Regions from separate parts of the Shewanella sp. FeAMO genome, predicted to be linked through region 1. Evidence: predicted binding sites of a transcription regulator. Region 1 holds the regulator's gene; the other holds the start of a gene.
What was found. The regulator NrdR, encoded in region 1, represses ribonucleotide reductase genes. The targets are predictions, from matches to a motif close to AAACACNANATNTNGTGTTT.
Positions count from the first base shown of each region.

Region 2: a site for NrdR is predicted at 6,830-6,849, ahead of nrdD (anaerobic ribonucleoside-triphosphate reductase). Genes of this name have one in related genera too.

Region 1 covers NZ_CM132201.1:1,563,649-1,571,834, forward strand. Annotated here, with positions in the region: gene ettA (energy-dependent translational throttle protein EttA) at 1-37, opposite strand, end outside; gene glyA (serine hydroxymethyltransferase) at 266-1,519, shown strand; gene nrdR (transcriptional regulator NrdR) at 1,629-2,081, shown strand; gene ribD (bifunctional diaminohydroxyphosphoribosylaminopyrimidine deaminase/5-amino-6-(5-phosphoribosylamino)uracil reductase RibD) at 2,122-3,246, shown strand; gene ACWAU4_RS07090 (riboflavin synthase) at 3,247-3,903, shown strand; gene ribBA (bifunctional 3,4-dihydroxy-2-butanone-4-phosphate synthase/GTP cyclohydrolase II) at 3,985-5,091, shown strand; gene ribH (6,7-dimethyl-8-ribityllumazine synthase) at 5,211-5,687, shown strand; gene nusB (transcription antitermination factor NusB) at 5,701-6,108, shown strand; gene thiL (thiamine-phosphate kinase) at 6,197-7,153, shown strand; gene ACWAU4_RS07115 (phosphatidylglycerophosphatase A family protein) at 7,154-7,648, shown strand; gene ACWAU4_RS07120 (NfeD family protein) at 7,936-8,186, shown strand, end outside.
Region 2 covers NZ_CM132201.1:3,008,671-3,016,856, reverse strand. Annotated here, with positions in the region: gene ACWAU4_RS13585 (peptidoglycan DD-metalloendopeptidase family protein) at 1-510, shown strand, start outside; gene ACWAU4_RS13580 (TPR end-of-group domain-containing protein) at 634-1,485, shown strand; gene ACWAU4_RS13575 (hypothetical protein) at 1,529-1,933, opposite strand; gene ACWAU4_RS13570 (M48 metallopeptidase family protein) at 2,240-2,749, opposite strand; gene ACWAU4_RS13565 (DUF3010 family protein) at 2,754-3,191, opposite strand; gene ACWAU4_RS13560 (DEAD/DEAH box helicase) at 3,239-4,594, opposite strand; gene rssA (patatin-like phospholipase RssA) at 4,815-5,762, shown strand; gene ACWAU4_RS13550 (hypothetical protein) at 5,921-6,664, shown strand; gene nrdD (anaerobic ribonucleoside-triphosphate reductase) at 6,875-8,186, shown strand, end outside.

The sequences.
Region 1 (8,186 bases):
TGCCGACCCTCAGCATGCTGTATACAAACTGAGCCATATTGTTTCTCTGTTGTCCTGAACTGAGTTTTCCTAAACTGGCGGCAGTTTACCAATTTGCCAGGGCTCCTGCCAGATGCGGCCGGATAGCGGCACCATTGTTCAGCAAATGAAACATAGTCATCTGCTGACACAAGGATTTTCATCATCCAGCGACTGGGATATTTGTCACACTCAGAGTAGAATACCGCGCAACCCTACCAATAAGATTTGCCAGCTGGAGTGACAGATGCTGAAGAAAAGTATGAACATTGCCGACTATGATCCTGAGCTGTTCAAGGCGATTGAGGATGAAACCCGTCGTCAGGAAGAGCACATTGAGCTGATCGCCTCCGAAAACTACACCAGCCCCAGAGTCATGGAAGCCCAGGGCTCACAACTGACCAACAAGTATGCCGAAGGTTATCCAGGCAAGCGTTACTACGGTGGTTGTGAGTATGTCGATGTGGTGGAGACTCTGGCAATTGAGCGTGCCAAGCAGCTGTTTGGCGCTACTTACGCCAACGTTCAGCCACACTCAGGTTCACAGGCCAACAGCGCGGTTTATATGGCGTTGCTGCAACCCGGCGATACCGTACTGGGGATGAACCTGGCTCACGGTGGTCACTTGACCCACGGCTCTCCGGTTAACTTTTCCGGCAAGCTGTACAACATCATTCCTTACGGTATCGATGAGTCCGGCAAGATTGACTACAGCGAACTCGAAACGCTGGCGCTGGAACACAAGCCCAAGATGATCATCGGCGGCTTCTCGGCCTACTCAGGCATAGTTGACTGGGCCAAGCTGCGCGAAATCGCCGACAAAATTGGCGCTTACCTGTTTGTCGATATGGCACACGTGGCCGGTCTTATCGCTGCCGGTGTTTATCCTAACCCTGTGCCGCACGCCCACGTGGTGACTTCGACCACTCACAAGACGCTGGCCGGTCCCCGCGGTGGTGTGATTCTGTCGGCTGCCGACGATGAAGATCTGTACAAGAAGCTGAATTCCGCGGTATTCCCGGGCGGTCAGGGTGGTCCTCTGATGCACGTTATCGCCGGTAAAGCCGTGGCCTTCAAAGAAGCACTGGAGCCGGAGTTCAAAACCTATCAGCAGCAGGTGGTCAATAACGCCAAGGCCATGGTTGAGGTATTCCTCGAACGCGGTTACAAGATAGTTTCCGGCGGTACCAGCAACCATCTGATGCTGGTGGACCTGATTGGCCGTGAGCTGACCGGTAAAGAAGCCGACGCCGCTCTGGGCCGTGCCAATATCACAGTCAACAAGAACTCAGTGCCTAATGATCCCCGCTCACCCTTTGTGACCTCCGGGGTGCGTATCGGTACACCGGCCATCACTCGCCGCGGTTTCAAGGAAGCCGAAGCCCGTGAACTGACCGGCTGGATCTGTGATGTGCTCGACAATGCTCACGATGACGCCGTTATCGAGCGCGTGAAGGGCCAGGTGCTGGAACTGTGCGCTCGCTTCCCTGTTTACGGTTAACCTTTTCAAGGGAATAGGATAAACTTCGATGGCCGCTGAATTCAGCGGCCATTTTTGTTTCTGCCATTTAGCAGCAGCCGCTGCCGGCAACTGAGCACCAGGAGGCATAATGCATTGTCCATTTTGCAGTGCGACGGATACCAAGGTGATAGATTCCAGGCTGGTGGCAGACGGTCATCAGGTGCGCCGTCGCCGGGAATGTACTCTGTGTCATGAACGCTTTACCACCTTTGAAGGTGCCGAGCTTGTCATGCCCAGAGTGATCAAGCGCGATGGCAGCAGGCAACCGTTCGATGAGGACAAGCTGCGCGGCGGTATGCTGCGCGCCGCCGAGAAGCGTCCGGTTTCCATGGATAAGATTGAAGAGGCGATCAGCAAGATCAAGTCCACCCTCAGAGCCACAGGCGAGCGGGAAGTGACCTCGGAAATGATCGGCAATCTGATGATGGATCATCTTATTGAGCTGGATAAGGTGGCCTATATTCGCTTTGCCTCTGTGTATCGTGCCTTTGAAGATGTGTCAGAGTTTGGTGAAGCGATTGCCAAGCTGGAGAAAAAATAGGCTGTCAGTCACAGCCAACTGTTAAGTAACGGAAACCCTCATGTGGTCCAATACTGATATCGCCATGATGAGCCGCGCCATAATGCTGGCTCGCCGTGGCCGTTATACAACCCGCCCCAACCCCAATGTCGGCTGCGTCATCATAGATGCCGATGGCAAGATTGTCGGCGAAGGCTGGCACCAACGTGCCGGTGAGCCCCATGCCGAAGTACATGCCCTGAAAATGGCCGCTGACAAGGCCCGCGGTGCTACTGCCTATGTCACCCTCGAACCTTGCAGTCACTATGGTCGCACGCCGCCCTGTGCCGAAGCCTTAATTAAACATGGCCTCAAGCGGGTGGTGGTGGCAATGACAGATCCCAACCCTCAGGTGGCCGGCCAAGGTATCGGCATGCTGCAGGAAGCCGGGGTTCAGGTGCAGAGCGGTCTCTTGGCCGAGCAGGCCAGAGAGTTGAATCCGGGCTTTTTATCGCGGATGGAGCGAAATCGCCCCTGGGTCACCCTCAAGCTGGCGGCGAGTCTCGATGGCAAGACGGCACTGGCCAACGGTGAGTCCAAATGGATAACCGGCCCCGAGGCGCGCCGCGACGTGCAAAGGCTCAGAGCCCGCAGTTGCGCTCTGCTCACCGGCATTGAAACCGTATTGGCCGATGACCCTTCCCTGAATGTCCGGCACGCTGAGCTTGGCAGCCTGGGTGAAACCCTCAGCGAGCAACAGCTTATTCAACCGCTGCGAGTGATACTCGACAGCAACTGCCGTATGCCGCTCGATGCCAGGCTGTTGCAAATTGCCAGCCCGGTGCTCTTGGTCAGCTGCCGTCCCTATGAGGATGAATTCCTAGCCGCTTTGCCGCCTTATGTCACCACTTTGGTGCTGGCCGGTGAAGGCAACAGGGTCGATATCGCGGCGCTGATGCAACACCTGAACCAGAGCTGCAATGCGGTGTTGGTCGAAGCCGGGGCAACGCTTTGCGGCGCCTTTATTACCGCCGGGTTGGCCGATGAGATGCTGCTTTATCAAGCCCCGAAACTGCTTGGCGCCGCTGGCCGAAACCTGCTGGCCTTGCCAAACTATCAGCAGATAGCCGATACCCCGGCGATACGGGTAACTGATCAACGTAAGCTGGGCAATGATACCCGGCTTACTCTCAAGATAGGTGATTGAATGTTTACCGGAATAATTGAAGCTGTCGGTACAGTGCGGACGCTGGAGCGCCGTGGTGATGATATTCGTCTGACTGTGGCCAGCGGCAAGTTGGATCTCAGTGATGTGCGTCTGGGCGACAGCATTGCCACCAACGGCGTGTGTCTGACCGTGGTTGAACGTCTGGCGGAGGGTTATGTGGCCGATGTTTCGGCCGAAACCGTCAGTCTCACCGGCTTTGACCGCTACAGTGTCGGCACCAAAGTCAACCTGGAAAAGGCGGTCACGCCAAACACCCGCTTGGGTGGGCACTTGGTCAGTGGCCATGTGGATGGTATGGCGCGGGTCATCAGTGTGACTCCAAGGGGCAAGGCGCTGGAGTTTTGGCTCGAGGCACCCGTTGAGCTGGCCCGTTACATCGCCCATAAAGGCTCCATTACCGTCGATGGCGTCAGCCTCACAGTCAATGAGGTCGATGGCCGTAATTTCCGTCTCACCATAGTGCCGCATACCGCCAGTGAAACCACTCTGCTTGAGCTGCGCCCCGGCGATAAGGTCAATCTGGAGGTGGATCAGATAGCCCGCTATCTTGAGCGTCTGATGCAGCACAAAGAGGAAGCGCAGCCGAGCGAAGGTGTCACCCTGGCTATGCTCGCCAAGGCCGGCTTCATGCGCTAGATGTGCGCCAGCCCACTGGTTATCGCGCGCTAACAGGTTAGAATTCATTGATTACACAGAACAAGAGATAAAGGTCTTACAATGGCGCTACACAGTATCGAAGAGATCATCGAGGATATTCGTCAGGGCAAAATGGTTATCCTGATGGACGATGAGGACAGAGAAAATGAGGGCGACCTCATCATGGCGGCGGAGAAAGTCACCCCGGAAGCGATCAACTTCATGGCTCGCTTCGGCCGTGGTCTTATCTGCCAAACCATGACCAAGGCTCGCTGCCAGCAGCTGAATCTGCCGCTGATGGTCAGCAATAACAACGCCCAGTTTTCGACCAACTTCACCGTCTCCATCGAGGCCGCTGAAGGGGTGACCACAGGTATTAGTGCCCATGACCGCGCCGTGACAGTGCAGGCGGCTGTGGCTAAAAATGCCAAGCCGTCCGACATAGTTCAGCCGGGGCATATTTTCCCTTTGATGGCACAGGATGGCGGGGTGCTGGTGCGCGCCGGTCATACCGAAGCCGGTTGCGATCTGGCGCGTTTGGCCGGTTTGGAACCTTCGGCTGTGATCGTGGAGATCCTCAACGAGGATGGCACCATGGCGCGCCGTCCGGATCTGGAAGTGTTCGCCAAGGAGCACGGCGTTAAGATGGGCACCATTGCCGATCTGATCAACTACCGCAATAACACAGAAACCACAGTGGTGCGTGAGGCCAAGTGCAAACTGCCTACCCGTTTCGGTGAGTTTGAGCTGCATACCTTCCGCGACACCATAGACAATCAACTGCACTTTGCCATGGTCAAGGGCGAGATTGTTGACAATATTCTGGTGCGGGTACACCTGCAAAACACTATTAATGACCTGCTGTTCTCTGAGCGCGACGAAGTGCGCAGCTGGCCGCTTGAGCAAGCCATGGCGCGGATTGCCGCCGATGGTGGCGTGCTGTTGCTGCTGGGTAACCAGGAGCCGAACGAGAGCATTATCGCCAAGGTCAAGGCTTTTGAAGCCGAAGACAAGGGTGAAGTGCCGGTGACCGCCAAATGGCAGGGAACCTCCCAAAGGGTTGGGGTAGGCTCACAGATTCTGGCGATGCTTGGTGTCAACAAAATGCGCCTGCTCAGCTCGCCCAAGCGTTATCACTCTTTGGGGGGCTTTGGCCTGGAAGTCACTGAGTATATTCCCGGCGAATGAGCCGACAGAATTAATTAACCATTTCCGAATAATTGCATAGGGCGAAGGGGTAAATTGCGTGCTATCATAGCGCCACTTTTTGCCCCCGGCCGGGTGCTTTAGCTAAGTTAGGTAAGATAATGAACATAGTTCAAGGTAATATCGAAGCAAAAAACGCCAAAGTCGCGATCGTTGTATCCCGTTTCAACAGCTTTGTGGTTGAAAGTCTGCTGGAGGGTGCCGTAGACACTCTTAAGCGTTTCGGTCAGGTAAGTGAAGACAACATCACTGTGGTACGCGTACCTGGTGCTTTCGAGCTGCCTTTGGCCGCCCGTCGTGTTGCCGCCAGTGGCAAGTTCGACGGTATCATCGCCCTGGGGGCAGTGATCCGTGGTGGTACACCACACTTTGATTTCGTTGCAGGTGAATGCAACAAGGGTCTGGCTCAAGTGGGTCTGGAATTCGATATCCCGGTCTCTTTCGGGGTACTGACCACAGACACTATCGAACAGGCCATTGAGCGTTCCGGCACCAAGGCTGGCAACAAAGGCGGCGAAGCTGCCCTGGGTCTGCTGGAAATGGTGAACGTGCTGCAACAACTTGAGCAACAGCTGTAATACAGGAAAAAGCATGAAGCCTTCAGAGCGCCGCAGAGCCCGCCGTTTAGCGGTTCAAGCCATCTATTCATGGCAACTGAGCGGGAACAATATTGCCGATGTGGAGCACGAGTTTCTGACCGAGCAAAACATAGACGGCGTGGATGTCGCCTACTTCCGTGAACTGTTCACCGGAGCGGCAACCAAAAAGGCTCAACTGGACGAGTTAATTGCCCCCCATCTGGATCAGCGTCCCATGGAGGAGGTGGATCCTGTGGAGAAGGCCATTTTGCGTTTGGCGGCTTACGAGCTGACTTTCCGCAAGGATACGCCTTACAAAGTGGTGATCAACGAGGCTATCGAGTTGGCCAAGGCGTTCGGCGCCGAGGACAGCCACAAGTTTGTCAATGGCATATTGGACAAGCTGGTAGCTCGTCGCTGAACCAGAAAGAAATTAGACAAACGGTATCGTAAGATACCGTTTTTTCATTGGAAAACCGGGAGGCTGCGAACCTGTGGCCAAGTCAACAGTGAAAGAATTTCAACTTATCGAGCGCTATTTTCATGGTCGTGGCCAAGCGCGCAAAGATGTCCGCCTCGGCATAGGTGACGATTGTGCCCTGGTGCACCCCGCCGAACACAAATCCATTGCCATCTCCTGCGATACCTTGGTGGAAAATGTCCATTTCTTGCCGGACATGCCGGCCCAGGCATTGGGCTACAAGGCGTTGGCGGTCAACCTATCCGACCTCGCTGCCATGGGGGCCGAGCCCGCATGGATGACCCTGGCACTGACCATGCCCAGTGTCGATGAAACCTGGCTGGAGCAATTCAGTGCAGGTTTATTTGAAGCGGCTGATTACTATGGTATTTCTCTGGTCGGAGGCGATACCACCCGCGGCCCGAGAGCCATCAATATCACGGTTCATGGCCAAGTGCCGGAGGGCAAGGCGCTCACCCGTAGCGGTGCCCGCGCCGGTAATTGGATTTATGTCACAGGTTCCCTGGGGGATTCAGCCCTGGGGCTGGATATTATCCGCGGTGAATTGAAGGCGAGGGCAGAGCACAAGGAATACCTGGTTAACCGCCATTATCATCCTTCCCCCAGAGTTCTGGCCGGTCAGTCGCTGAGAGGCTTGGCGTCGAGCGCCATAGATCTCTCTGATGGCTTGCTGTCGGATATCAAGCATATCCTCAAGGCATCGGCCGTCGGTGCGGTTATTGAAGTGGATAAGCTGCCGCTGTCCCAGGCGATGAAAGATACTGTCACAGCGGATGCGGCACTCGACTATGCCCTCTGTGGCGGCGAAGACTATGAGTTGCTGTTCACTGTGCCGGAAGCGCAGCGCGGCGCACTGGAAACCGCCTTGGGCCATGCCGGAGTCAAGTTCTATCAAGTCGGCCAGATCCTCGCCGGTAATCAACTCAGGCTGCAATATCATGGCGAGGTATTCGAGCCGCAACAGACAGGATTTGAGCATTTTTAGATGAAGTGGTTTGCTCATGACGAGGCGCTCGCAAGGGTCAGCCTCAAGAACCCGGTGCATTTTCTGGCACTCGGTTTTGGCTCCGGCCTCGCGGCCAAGGCGCCGGGGACCTTTGGAACCTTGGCAGCCGTGCCTGTCTATCTGTTGCTGTCCCAGTTCAGTTTGGGGGTGTATATTGCCGTGACGCTGCTGGCCTGTATCGGTGGCATCTATCTGTGCGGCAAGACTTCCAAAGATATGGGGGTGCACGATCACGGCGCCATAGTTTGGGATGAAGTAGCAGGGTTACTGATCACCATGATTGCAGCGCCCGCCGGTGTACTCTGGTTGCTGCTGGGCTTTGTGTTGTTCCGCATTTTCGATATCTTCAAGCCCTGGCCCATTCGGGTGCTGGATGCCAAGGTACATGGCGGTCTTGGCATTATGGCCGATGATATTCTGGCCGGTATCTTCTCAATGCTATCACTGCAGGCGATTGTTTGGGCGGTAGGCTGAAACAGCCTTGAGCTGAAACGTATAAGCCTTGAGCTGAAATATATAAGCCTTGAGCCGAAATGTATAAACCTTGTGGCGGGTTTCAATCTCTTGATTCCTGCCGTTGACTCAGCATAGTCCGCTAACCCTCATTGAATACCAGGCGCCATCGATTCGGCGCCTTTTTCATTGGTCTCTCCTTCTGCTCATATCTACCGGCTCGGTTTAAGGCCGTTACTTGGGCGCTTTATGCCTAATCCCCAAAGCCGACTATCCTTAAGGTATGGGGAAACCCACCCGGGGGCGTTATGAAAGGCTGGCCGGCCAATACTTTGTTCCGGCGCTGCGGCTGTGTAGGACTCTTGGCTCTGTTGTGGATCTTGCCTGGCTTAGGTGCAGACCACGTCCGGCCAAAGCCTTACTCCCCGGCCGCAGCGCCGACCATTACCCTGCTCAGTGTCAAAGGAGCCATAGGGCCCGGTGTCAGCGACTATCTGATCCGGGGGATAGAGAGTGCAGCTGCAACCCCAGGCAGTCAGTTGGTGTTGATCACTCTGGA
Region 2 (8,186 bases), 1.4 Mb from region 1:
TTCTATGATGAGAAAGGTCAGAGCCTGGCGCGGGCGTTTCAGCGGATCCCGCTGGAGAAACGTTACCGTATCAGCTCATCATTCAACCCCAATCGCCGTCACCCGGTCACAGGGCGGGTTTCACCCCATAATGGCACCGACTTTGCCGTGCCGATAGGCACCAAGGTCGTGGCGCCGGGCGACGGTGTGGTGACACTGGTAACCAATCACAGATTCGCCGGTAAATATATAGTGATAGAGCACGGCAACAAATACCGTACCCGGTATCTGCACTTGTCCAAACCTTTGGTGCACAAGGGGCAGAGAGTCAGCCGTGGCCAGGTTATTGCGCTTTCCGGTAATACCGGGCGCTCGACCGGGCCGCATCTGCATTATGAATTTCATGTTAATGGTCGGCCGGTCAACCCAATGAAGGCGGATATCCCCATGGCCAGCCAACTCTCCAAAGAGCAGATGCGTGAGTTCAGCCAATTGGTCAGTACCCGCAAGATGATGATGGATCTCGGTTAAATCCGCTTATTGGTTTTCCAGTAGCCAGCGCTCAACGGCGCTGGCTTTTTTTATAAGCCAATTTTACCCATCCAGGCCCATTTGTTAGGGTGTGGAGAAAACCTGAGTGCAACAGGAGGAAAAATGAAGTTATGGCATGCACTGGTATTAGTGTTAATGAGCCTGGCGTTGCCGGTTACGGCGGCCGAAGAGCCGCCAAAACCCTATTCTGAGCAGAGTATTTACGACAAGCCCTTGATGGAGCGCTATGTGCTCGATGAGCTCAAGTCGATACGGCAAGACATGCAGTCGCTGGAAAAACGGGTCACGATCGATATTACCGACCGAGAGTTGGCGGTGGCCGACAAGTCGATGAACTATGCCAATGTGACTGTGACCTACTTCTTCTATCTTATCGCTGCCGCAGTGTCACTGATTGCTCTGGTAGGTTGGCAGTCACTCAAGGATATTCGCGACAAGACCCAGGAGATGGCCAACGAGAAGCTGGAGGCGATTGCCGCCCAATATGAGAAAAAGTTTCAGGAAATGGAACGTGAGCTGAAACGCAAGAGCCGGATTATAACTGAAAACAACAAGGAAATTGAACGGATCAACGAGATCCACAACCTGTGGATCCGCGCGCAACATTCGCAGACGCCGGAGCAGCGAATTGAGATCTACAATGATATCCTCAAAATACGTCCGGGCGATCTCGAGGCCTTAACCTACAAGGCCGATGCCGCCATGGAAATGGGCGAGTATCATTGGGCCTTGAGCATCTGTAACCGGGTGTTGGAAGTGGATCCCGAGAACGCCAATGCACTTTATCAGCGGGCCTGCGCCTTTACCCGTATGGGCTCGGAAGAGCAGGCGATTTCCGATCTGGAATTGGCTGTGGGTTTCAGTGCCTCACTCAGTGAGGCGGCCAAGGAGGAGAAAGACTTTGATTCCCTGCATGGCTACAAACGTTTTGACGATCTGATAAGCGACGACTGACAGTGGAACCTGCAGGCCGGGACTGTTCTTGAAGCTGAAGGCGTTAGCCTGCCTGCTGTAGCCGCTGCTGATACTTAAGGGCGCAGCGGCAAAGTTTGCCCTTGAGTGCCGGGCAGCCGCCGCAGGGGGATTTCTTAAAGGGCCGCAGCGCAAAGCTCATGCTGCCGGTCTGGGGTTTTAGGCTGTGAAGCTGCCCAAGAGAAGGTTGATTGGCGGCAATCCAACTGCCGGCACGGTTTTGCAGTTCCGCCTTGAGCAGTTTCTTTTGTGGCTTCTTGAGTTTCTTTTGCCGGGAGAGTTCTGTGGGCAGTTGCAGCTCTAATGCACTAATCAAGTCTTTGCCAAGGCGTTTGCGGCTCGATTTGCCAAGCGCGGGTAGCGTCTTTTTCAGCGCTTTATTGGCCTGTTTATGGCATATCTTGGAAACATGCTTGCTTATCTTGGGCATAAACCACTCCACATCTAGCCGGTATTTTCATCTGTGCCAAGGCCGGTCAAAAGAAGCTGTCAGAAGGGCACTGACGATAACTTTTGGAAAGGCTGTTTGAAAAGCAGATACCAAAAACTAAAGCTGATTTTAAATGAAAACTATTATCAGTCAATATGCGGTTGATTTTATAACGCTTGGGTCTTTTGAGGGTAGGCCTTGGCGGGAACCGCTTCGAATAACGGCTGGATAGCAACTGGATATATTACAGGAAGCCCAGGAGCCGCACTTTTATAACCAAGTGGCTTTTGAATGCAGCTCTAAAACTCACATTAGGTAGGGGTCTTGGTTGGCGTCCAACAAGCTGAGGTAGATCCTGAGCTCAAACTCCAATTGATGGTAGTCAGGCTCCATATAGGTGCACAGTTTGTAGAAGGCCTTGTTGTGCTCTTTCTCCCTCAAGTGCGCCAGCTCATGCACCACCAACATCCGCAAAAAAGCTTCGGGTGCCCGTTTCAGGCGAGAGGAGATACGGATTTCGTTCTTGGTCTTGAGTTTGTGCCCTTGCTTACGGGCGGCGTAGGTATGCAGCCCCAGCGCCTGATGGCTGAGACTGATCTTGTCGTCGAAACACACTTTGGCAAGCGGGTTTGATTGACGCAGATAAGTTTGCTTCAGCGCCTGGGTATAGTCCCAAAGCGCTTTATCACTGCGGATCTGATGCAACTCAGGATGGCGTTTTCGCAGGTATTCTCCCAGCTTGCCCGCTTGCCTGAGCTGCTGAACCTGCTGCTTTATCTCGTCGCTGTAGTGGGCCAGATAATCAAAACCGCTCAAGGGCTCAGACCTTCTTGTAGATCCGCATCTGCTGGAAGGCGTACGCGGCGTCAAAGGCGTTTTGCTGGAACTTTTTCAGCTCCAGGCCGCTGAAGTCCACTTGCGGTGGATTGCGTTTCAGCTGCTCTTTAATGCTTTGAGGTGTCAGCATTGTTACCGGCAACTTACCCAGTTGAATGGCTGCCTCGAACTTGAAACTGGCAGAGCTGCCGGCCAGCTTCCCCTTGTATTCGCGTTCGATAATCACTATGTGTTCGACCTGATAGTCTTCCATCAGCTTATTGAAGGCGAATTGGAACTCCCTAATCGCTTCCTGGCTGGCAGGATTGCTCAAGGTAAATGAGTGACGGCGGCAATCGGGGACGTTGAATACGTCACCCTGGGCGCTCAGCAAACAGATGACGGCTTCGCCGCCTTTTAATTCAACAGCACAAACTTTCATGGTATTCCTTTTGGTTCATCATGCCGCACCGGCGGCTAATGTTAATCTTATGACTCTGAGCCGCTTTCATCGCCGTTATCTACTGGAGCGGGTTTACGCCTCATAGGGGCATCGCCCACATCCACCCCGGTAATAAAGCGCTTGTCTCTGCCGGACTTGGCCTTGCCCGGTTTAGCCGCTGTCTTGCTGCGGCCCTTGGGCTTGCTGGCCTTGGCGTTCTTGGGTTTGCTGCTCTGGCGCTTGGGATCGGCCAGGCCACTGAATTTGGGTTCTAGCCCCTCAAGGGTACTGAGCTCGAAGCGGCGACCGAGAAAGCTCTGCAGCTTCTTGAAGTTGAACCAGTCCTTGGGACCCACCAGAGACAGGGCGTCGCCCTTGGCACCGGCGCGGCCGGTACGGCCGATACGGTGGACATATTCTTCGGCGAATTTGGGCATGTCGAAGTTGACCACCAAGGACACATTCACCAGATCCAGACCGCGGGAGGCGACGTCGGTTGTCACCAGAATTTGCTGCTGGCCACGGCTGAACTGATCCATTATCTGGTTGCGGGCGCTTTGGCGCAGTTCACCACTGAGCGCCACGGCGCTGTAGCCTTCTTGCTTGAGCTTCTCGGCTAATCTGTCGGTATCCTGGCGGGTGGCGGTGAAGATGATCACCTGGCGCTGTTGCTCGCGCTTTAGCAGCTCAGTCAGCAGCGCCTCTTTATGATCCAGATGGTCACAGAGGAAAATACGCTGGTGTATATCCTGATGCTCGGCATTGGCAGCGCCAATGGCTACGTGCAGTGGATCATTGAGCAAGGTGGCGGCGATATCATTGACCTCTTCATGTTCCAGAGTGGCTGAGAACATCAGGGTCTGCCGCCGTCTATGGTTAGCGGCGTCGTTGATTGCCTTGAGTTGCGGGGCAAAGCCGAGATCCAGCATGCGGTCGGCTTCGTCAAGAATAAGCAGTTCCAGCCCTTCCAGATACAGATGGCGTTGTGACAGGTGGTCGGCAATCCGTCCCGGGGTGGCGACGATAAAGTGTGGATCCCGCGCCAGCGCCTTGGCCTGATCGTTGAAGTTTTCCCCGCCAAGCACACTGATGGCTCTATATTGGGTATTGGCAACCAACAGACGCAGCTGGGCGTAAACCTGGTTGGCCAGCTCACGGGTCGGCAGGAGTATCAATACCCTGGGATCGCGCTTGCTGAGCGCCTTGGTGGAGATCACCCTTTGCATTGCCGGCAGCAAAAAGGCCAAGGTCTTTCCCGAGCCCGTCTTGGATGAGGCCATCAGGTCTTTCCCGGCCAGCGCTACGGGAATCGCTTCACGCTGAATTTCGGTAGGCTCGTCGATACCCATATGCTTAAGGGTTTGCAGCAGACGCTGATCCAGCGAAAAATCGGAAAAATGCAAAGGTTAACTCCTCAATAAAAACGACCGCATATTATAACGGCTTTTGTGGCGCTGGGCATGTATTTAGTCAAAGGAGTGTCGAAACAGTGGCGACTTTTGCTTAAAAAGGTCGCAATCTCATGGCTGAAAGCCTGCCGGATAAAATCTGGAGCCGCTCCGGCTTCGGGTGTATGCTGCTTTGGCTGAATGGCATAGCTTGGAGTTTTTTTAAGGAGAGAGGATGGCGCAGAGTCATAACCCTTGTATCGGCATCGCCCTGGGAAGTGGCGCCGCCAAAGGATGGGCCCACATAGGAGTACTCAAAGGTCTGGCAGCCATGGGGGTGCATCCGGCCAAGGTGGCCGGTTCATCCATAGGTGCCCTGGTCGGTGCTGCCTATGCCAATGAGCGTCTCGAAGAACTGGAAGACTGGGTGCGCAGTTTTTCCAGTTGGGACGTGTTGGGATTGATGGATATCAGCTGGGGCCGGGGCGGGCTCATCAGTGGTGACAAGGTGTTCAATGCCATTCAGGACCGCATCGGCGATCTCTTGATTGAAGAGCTCAAATATCCCTTTACAGCGGTGTCGACCGACCTCTACTCAGGGCAGGAGATCTGGTTCCGTCAGGGCGACTTGCGTCAGGCCGTCAGGGCTTCCTGCTCCATGCCGGGGATCATGTCGCCGGTGCGTCAGGGCCATCGTTGGTTGGTGGATGGCGCAGTGGTGAATCCCATTCCCGTGTCTGTGGCCAGAGCCATGGGTGCCAGTTTGGTGATAGGTGTCGATCTGCATGGTCACAGGCGCGAACAGTTGCAGGTACTGCCGGTGGCACTCAATAGTGAAGAGCACTCATTACAGAACAAAGTGGTGGAGCATTCCTCCGAGAACGGTTTTATGGATCTGTTGGCCAAGGGCAAGGATTATATTTCCGGCCTGACCGACAAGTTCTCCCTCGGCAATAAGGCCGAACCCGGCATGTTGGCTGTGATGTCACAGTCGATGGATATTCTGGAGCAGCGCCACAAGCGCGCGCGCTTGATGGGGGATCCACCGGATATCTGTATCGTGCCAAAGGTGTCTGACATAGGCACTATGGAGTTTCACCGTGCCAGTGAAGCCATTGCCGCCGGTGAGAAGGCGGTGCAGCAGGCCTCGCATCTGATTGATGCGGCGTTGGGGCGTCTCTGAAACAGGCGCTTTTTTGTTAGTGCTTGGTATGGGCACACTTCCTGCATAGTCAGCACATCATCAGCATCAAGGCGCTTCAAGGGCGATTTTTTGACAATTTTTATGACAATCTTGTCTTAAAAACAACCGCTTGGGCGTCGATATGACGGAAAACTGACATGCAGCCTATCCATTCCTCTGTGGATCCCAGATTGTCCGGGGTCGATGCCTATGGCGTCAACAATCGTCTTACCAGCGGCAGCGGCCTCTCGGTTGTCGACACTGAAACTGTCAATGACAACAAGAGCCAGGGCTCTGCCTCGGCAAACATAGGGCAGGACAGCATATCCCTTTCCAACGATGGTAAAAGAGCCGCGCGGGTCCAGGAGTTGGCCAAGGAGTTTTTCGGCTCAGGTCAGTTCAGCAGTGCCGATTTACCCAAGCTTCTGGCGCGCCTAGGCGACGAAGGGCTGTTGTCTGAAAGCCAGATGGCCAGATTGCAGGGCAGCGGCCTGATGGGAGTTGATACCAAAGATAACGCCAGCCTCAAGGAGTTTATTCAAGGCCAGATTGGTATGCTCAGACAACAGGCCAGTCAAAGCCCTTTGCTCAATGCGCTTAAAGGGGCGGATAACCTGATGGGCAATATGGGAATGATGTATACCCCATCGAGCTCTTTGGCGGCCAACAAGGTAGCAGCTCAGTTGGACGCCGTGCTCAAGGGAGAAAACCAAACTGCCGAGAGCGCAGAGAACAACAGCAACAAGCTAGCGGGCAAGGCCGATTCCGCACTGCAAGATCCTCAACTGTTATCCCGGCTCAGTGGTGTCAGCGCTCTGATGCGCACCGCAGCAGCCATAGGCAGCCAGCAGCAGGGCAGTGGGCAAATCAATAGTTATCTGGCCTTGGCAAAGAGGTACTGACTAGCGGCCGTTTGGGTCTCGGTCAAGGGAAAAATCTCCACAAGTTGTGCTCGTCGGCACTAATCCCATAGTGTTGTTCATCCTCTTCAATACCATGATCCAGATCATGGTATTGAAGAGCGATTTGTCGCTTAATTCTCTACATATTGTGCTTGGTTAATAAAACACCACTATATATGGTGTTAAATAAACAACATGGAGATTAGAGAAATGCCGGTAGTGATTAAGCGGGACGGGTGCCGTACTCAGTTCGATGAAACAAGGATAAGGGATGCGGTGCTGGCAGCCTCTAGCCACTGCGGTATAGAAGATGTGGACTATGCGGCCACAGTCGCAGCGCTGGTCACCCAGGCGGTAACCGACAAGGCTGAGGTCAATATCCAGGAGTTGCAGGACAGGGTCGAAAACCTGTTGATGGAAGGGCCGTACAAACAAGTGGCCCGTAGCTACATTGAATATCGTCACGACAGAGATATCTGCCGTGAATCCAGCAGCCGACTGAATCTGGAGATCCGCGGCCTGGTCGAGCAGAGCAACGCGACCCTGCTCAACGAAAATGCCAATAAAGACTCCAAGGTGATCCCCACCCAGAGGGATCTCCTGGCCGGTATTGTCGCCAAACATTATGCCAAACATCATATCCTGCCCAAGGATGTGGTTGCCGCCCATGAGGCCGGTGAGATCCACTATCACGATCTCGACTATTCGCCTTTCTTCCCTATGTTCAACTGTATGCTGATCGATCTCGGTGGCATGTTGACCCAAGGGTTTAAGATGGGCAATGCCGAGATTGAGACACCAAAATCCATCTCGACTGCGACCGCAGTTACCGCGCAGATCATCGCCCAGGTCGCCAGCCATATTTATGGCGGCACCACAATCAACCGCATAGATGAAGTGTTGGCCCCTTTTGTGGCCAAGAGCTACGACAAGCATTATCAAACTGCGCTCAAGTGGGGGATTACCGATGCCAAGGCGTTTGCCACAGAGCAGACCAAGAAAGAGTGTCACGACGCCTTCCAGTCGCTGGAATATGAGGTCAATACCCTGCATACCGCCAATGGTCAGACGCCTTTTGTTACCTTCGGTTTCGGTTTGGGTACCAGCTGGGAGTCGAGGCTGATCCAAGAGTCTATTTTGCGGATCCGCATGGAAGGCCTTGGCAAGAACCGCAAGACAGCGGTTTTCCCCAAGTTGGTGTTTGCCATTCGTGATGGTATCAACCATAAGGCCGGCGACTGCAACTACGACATCAAGCAGTTGGCGCTCGAGTGTGCCAGCATTCGCATGTATCCGGATATTCTCAACTATGAGCAGGTGGTCAAGGTTACTGGCTCATTCAAGACTCCTATGGGTTGTCGCAGTTTCCTTGGCACCTATGAGGAAAACGGCGAGCTGCTGCATGAAGGTCGCAACAACTTAGGCGTAGTCAGCCTGAACTTGCCGAGGGTGGCGCTGGAAGCCAAGGGTGATGAAGCCGAGTTTTATCGCATTTTGGATCAAAGGCTGGAGATGGCCCGCA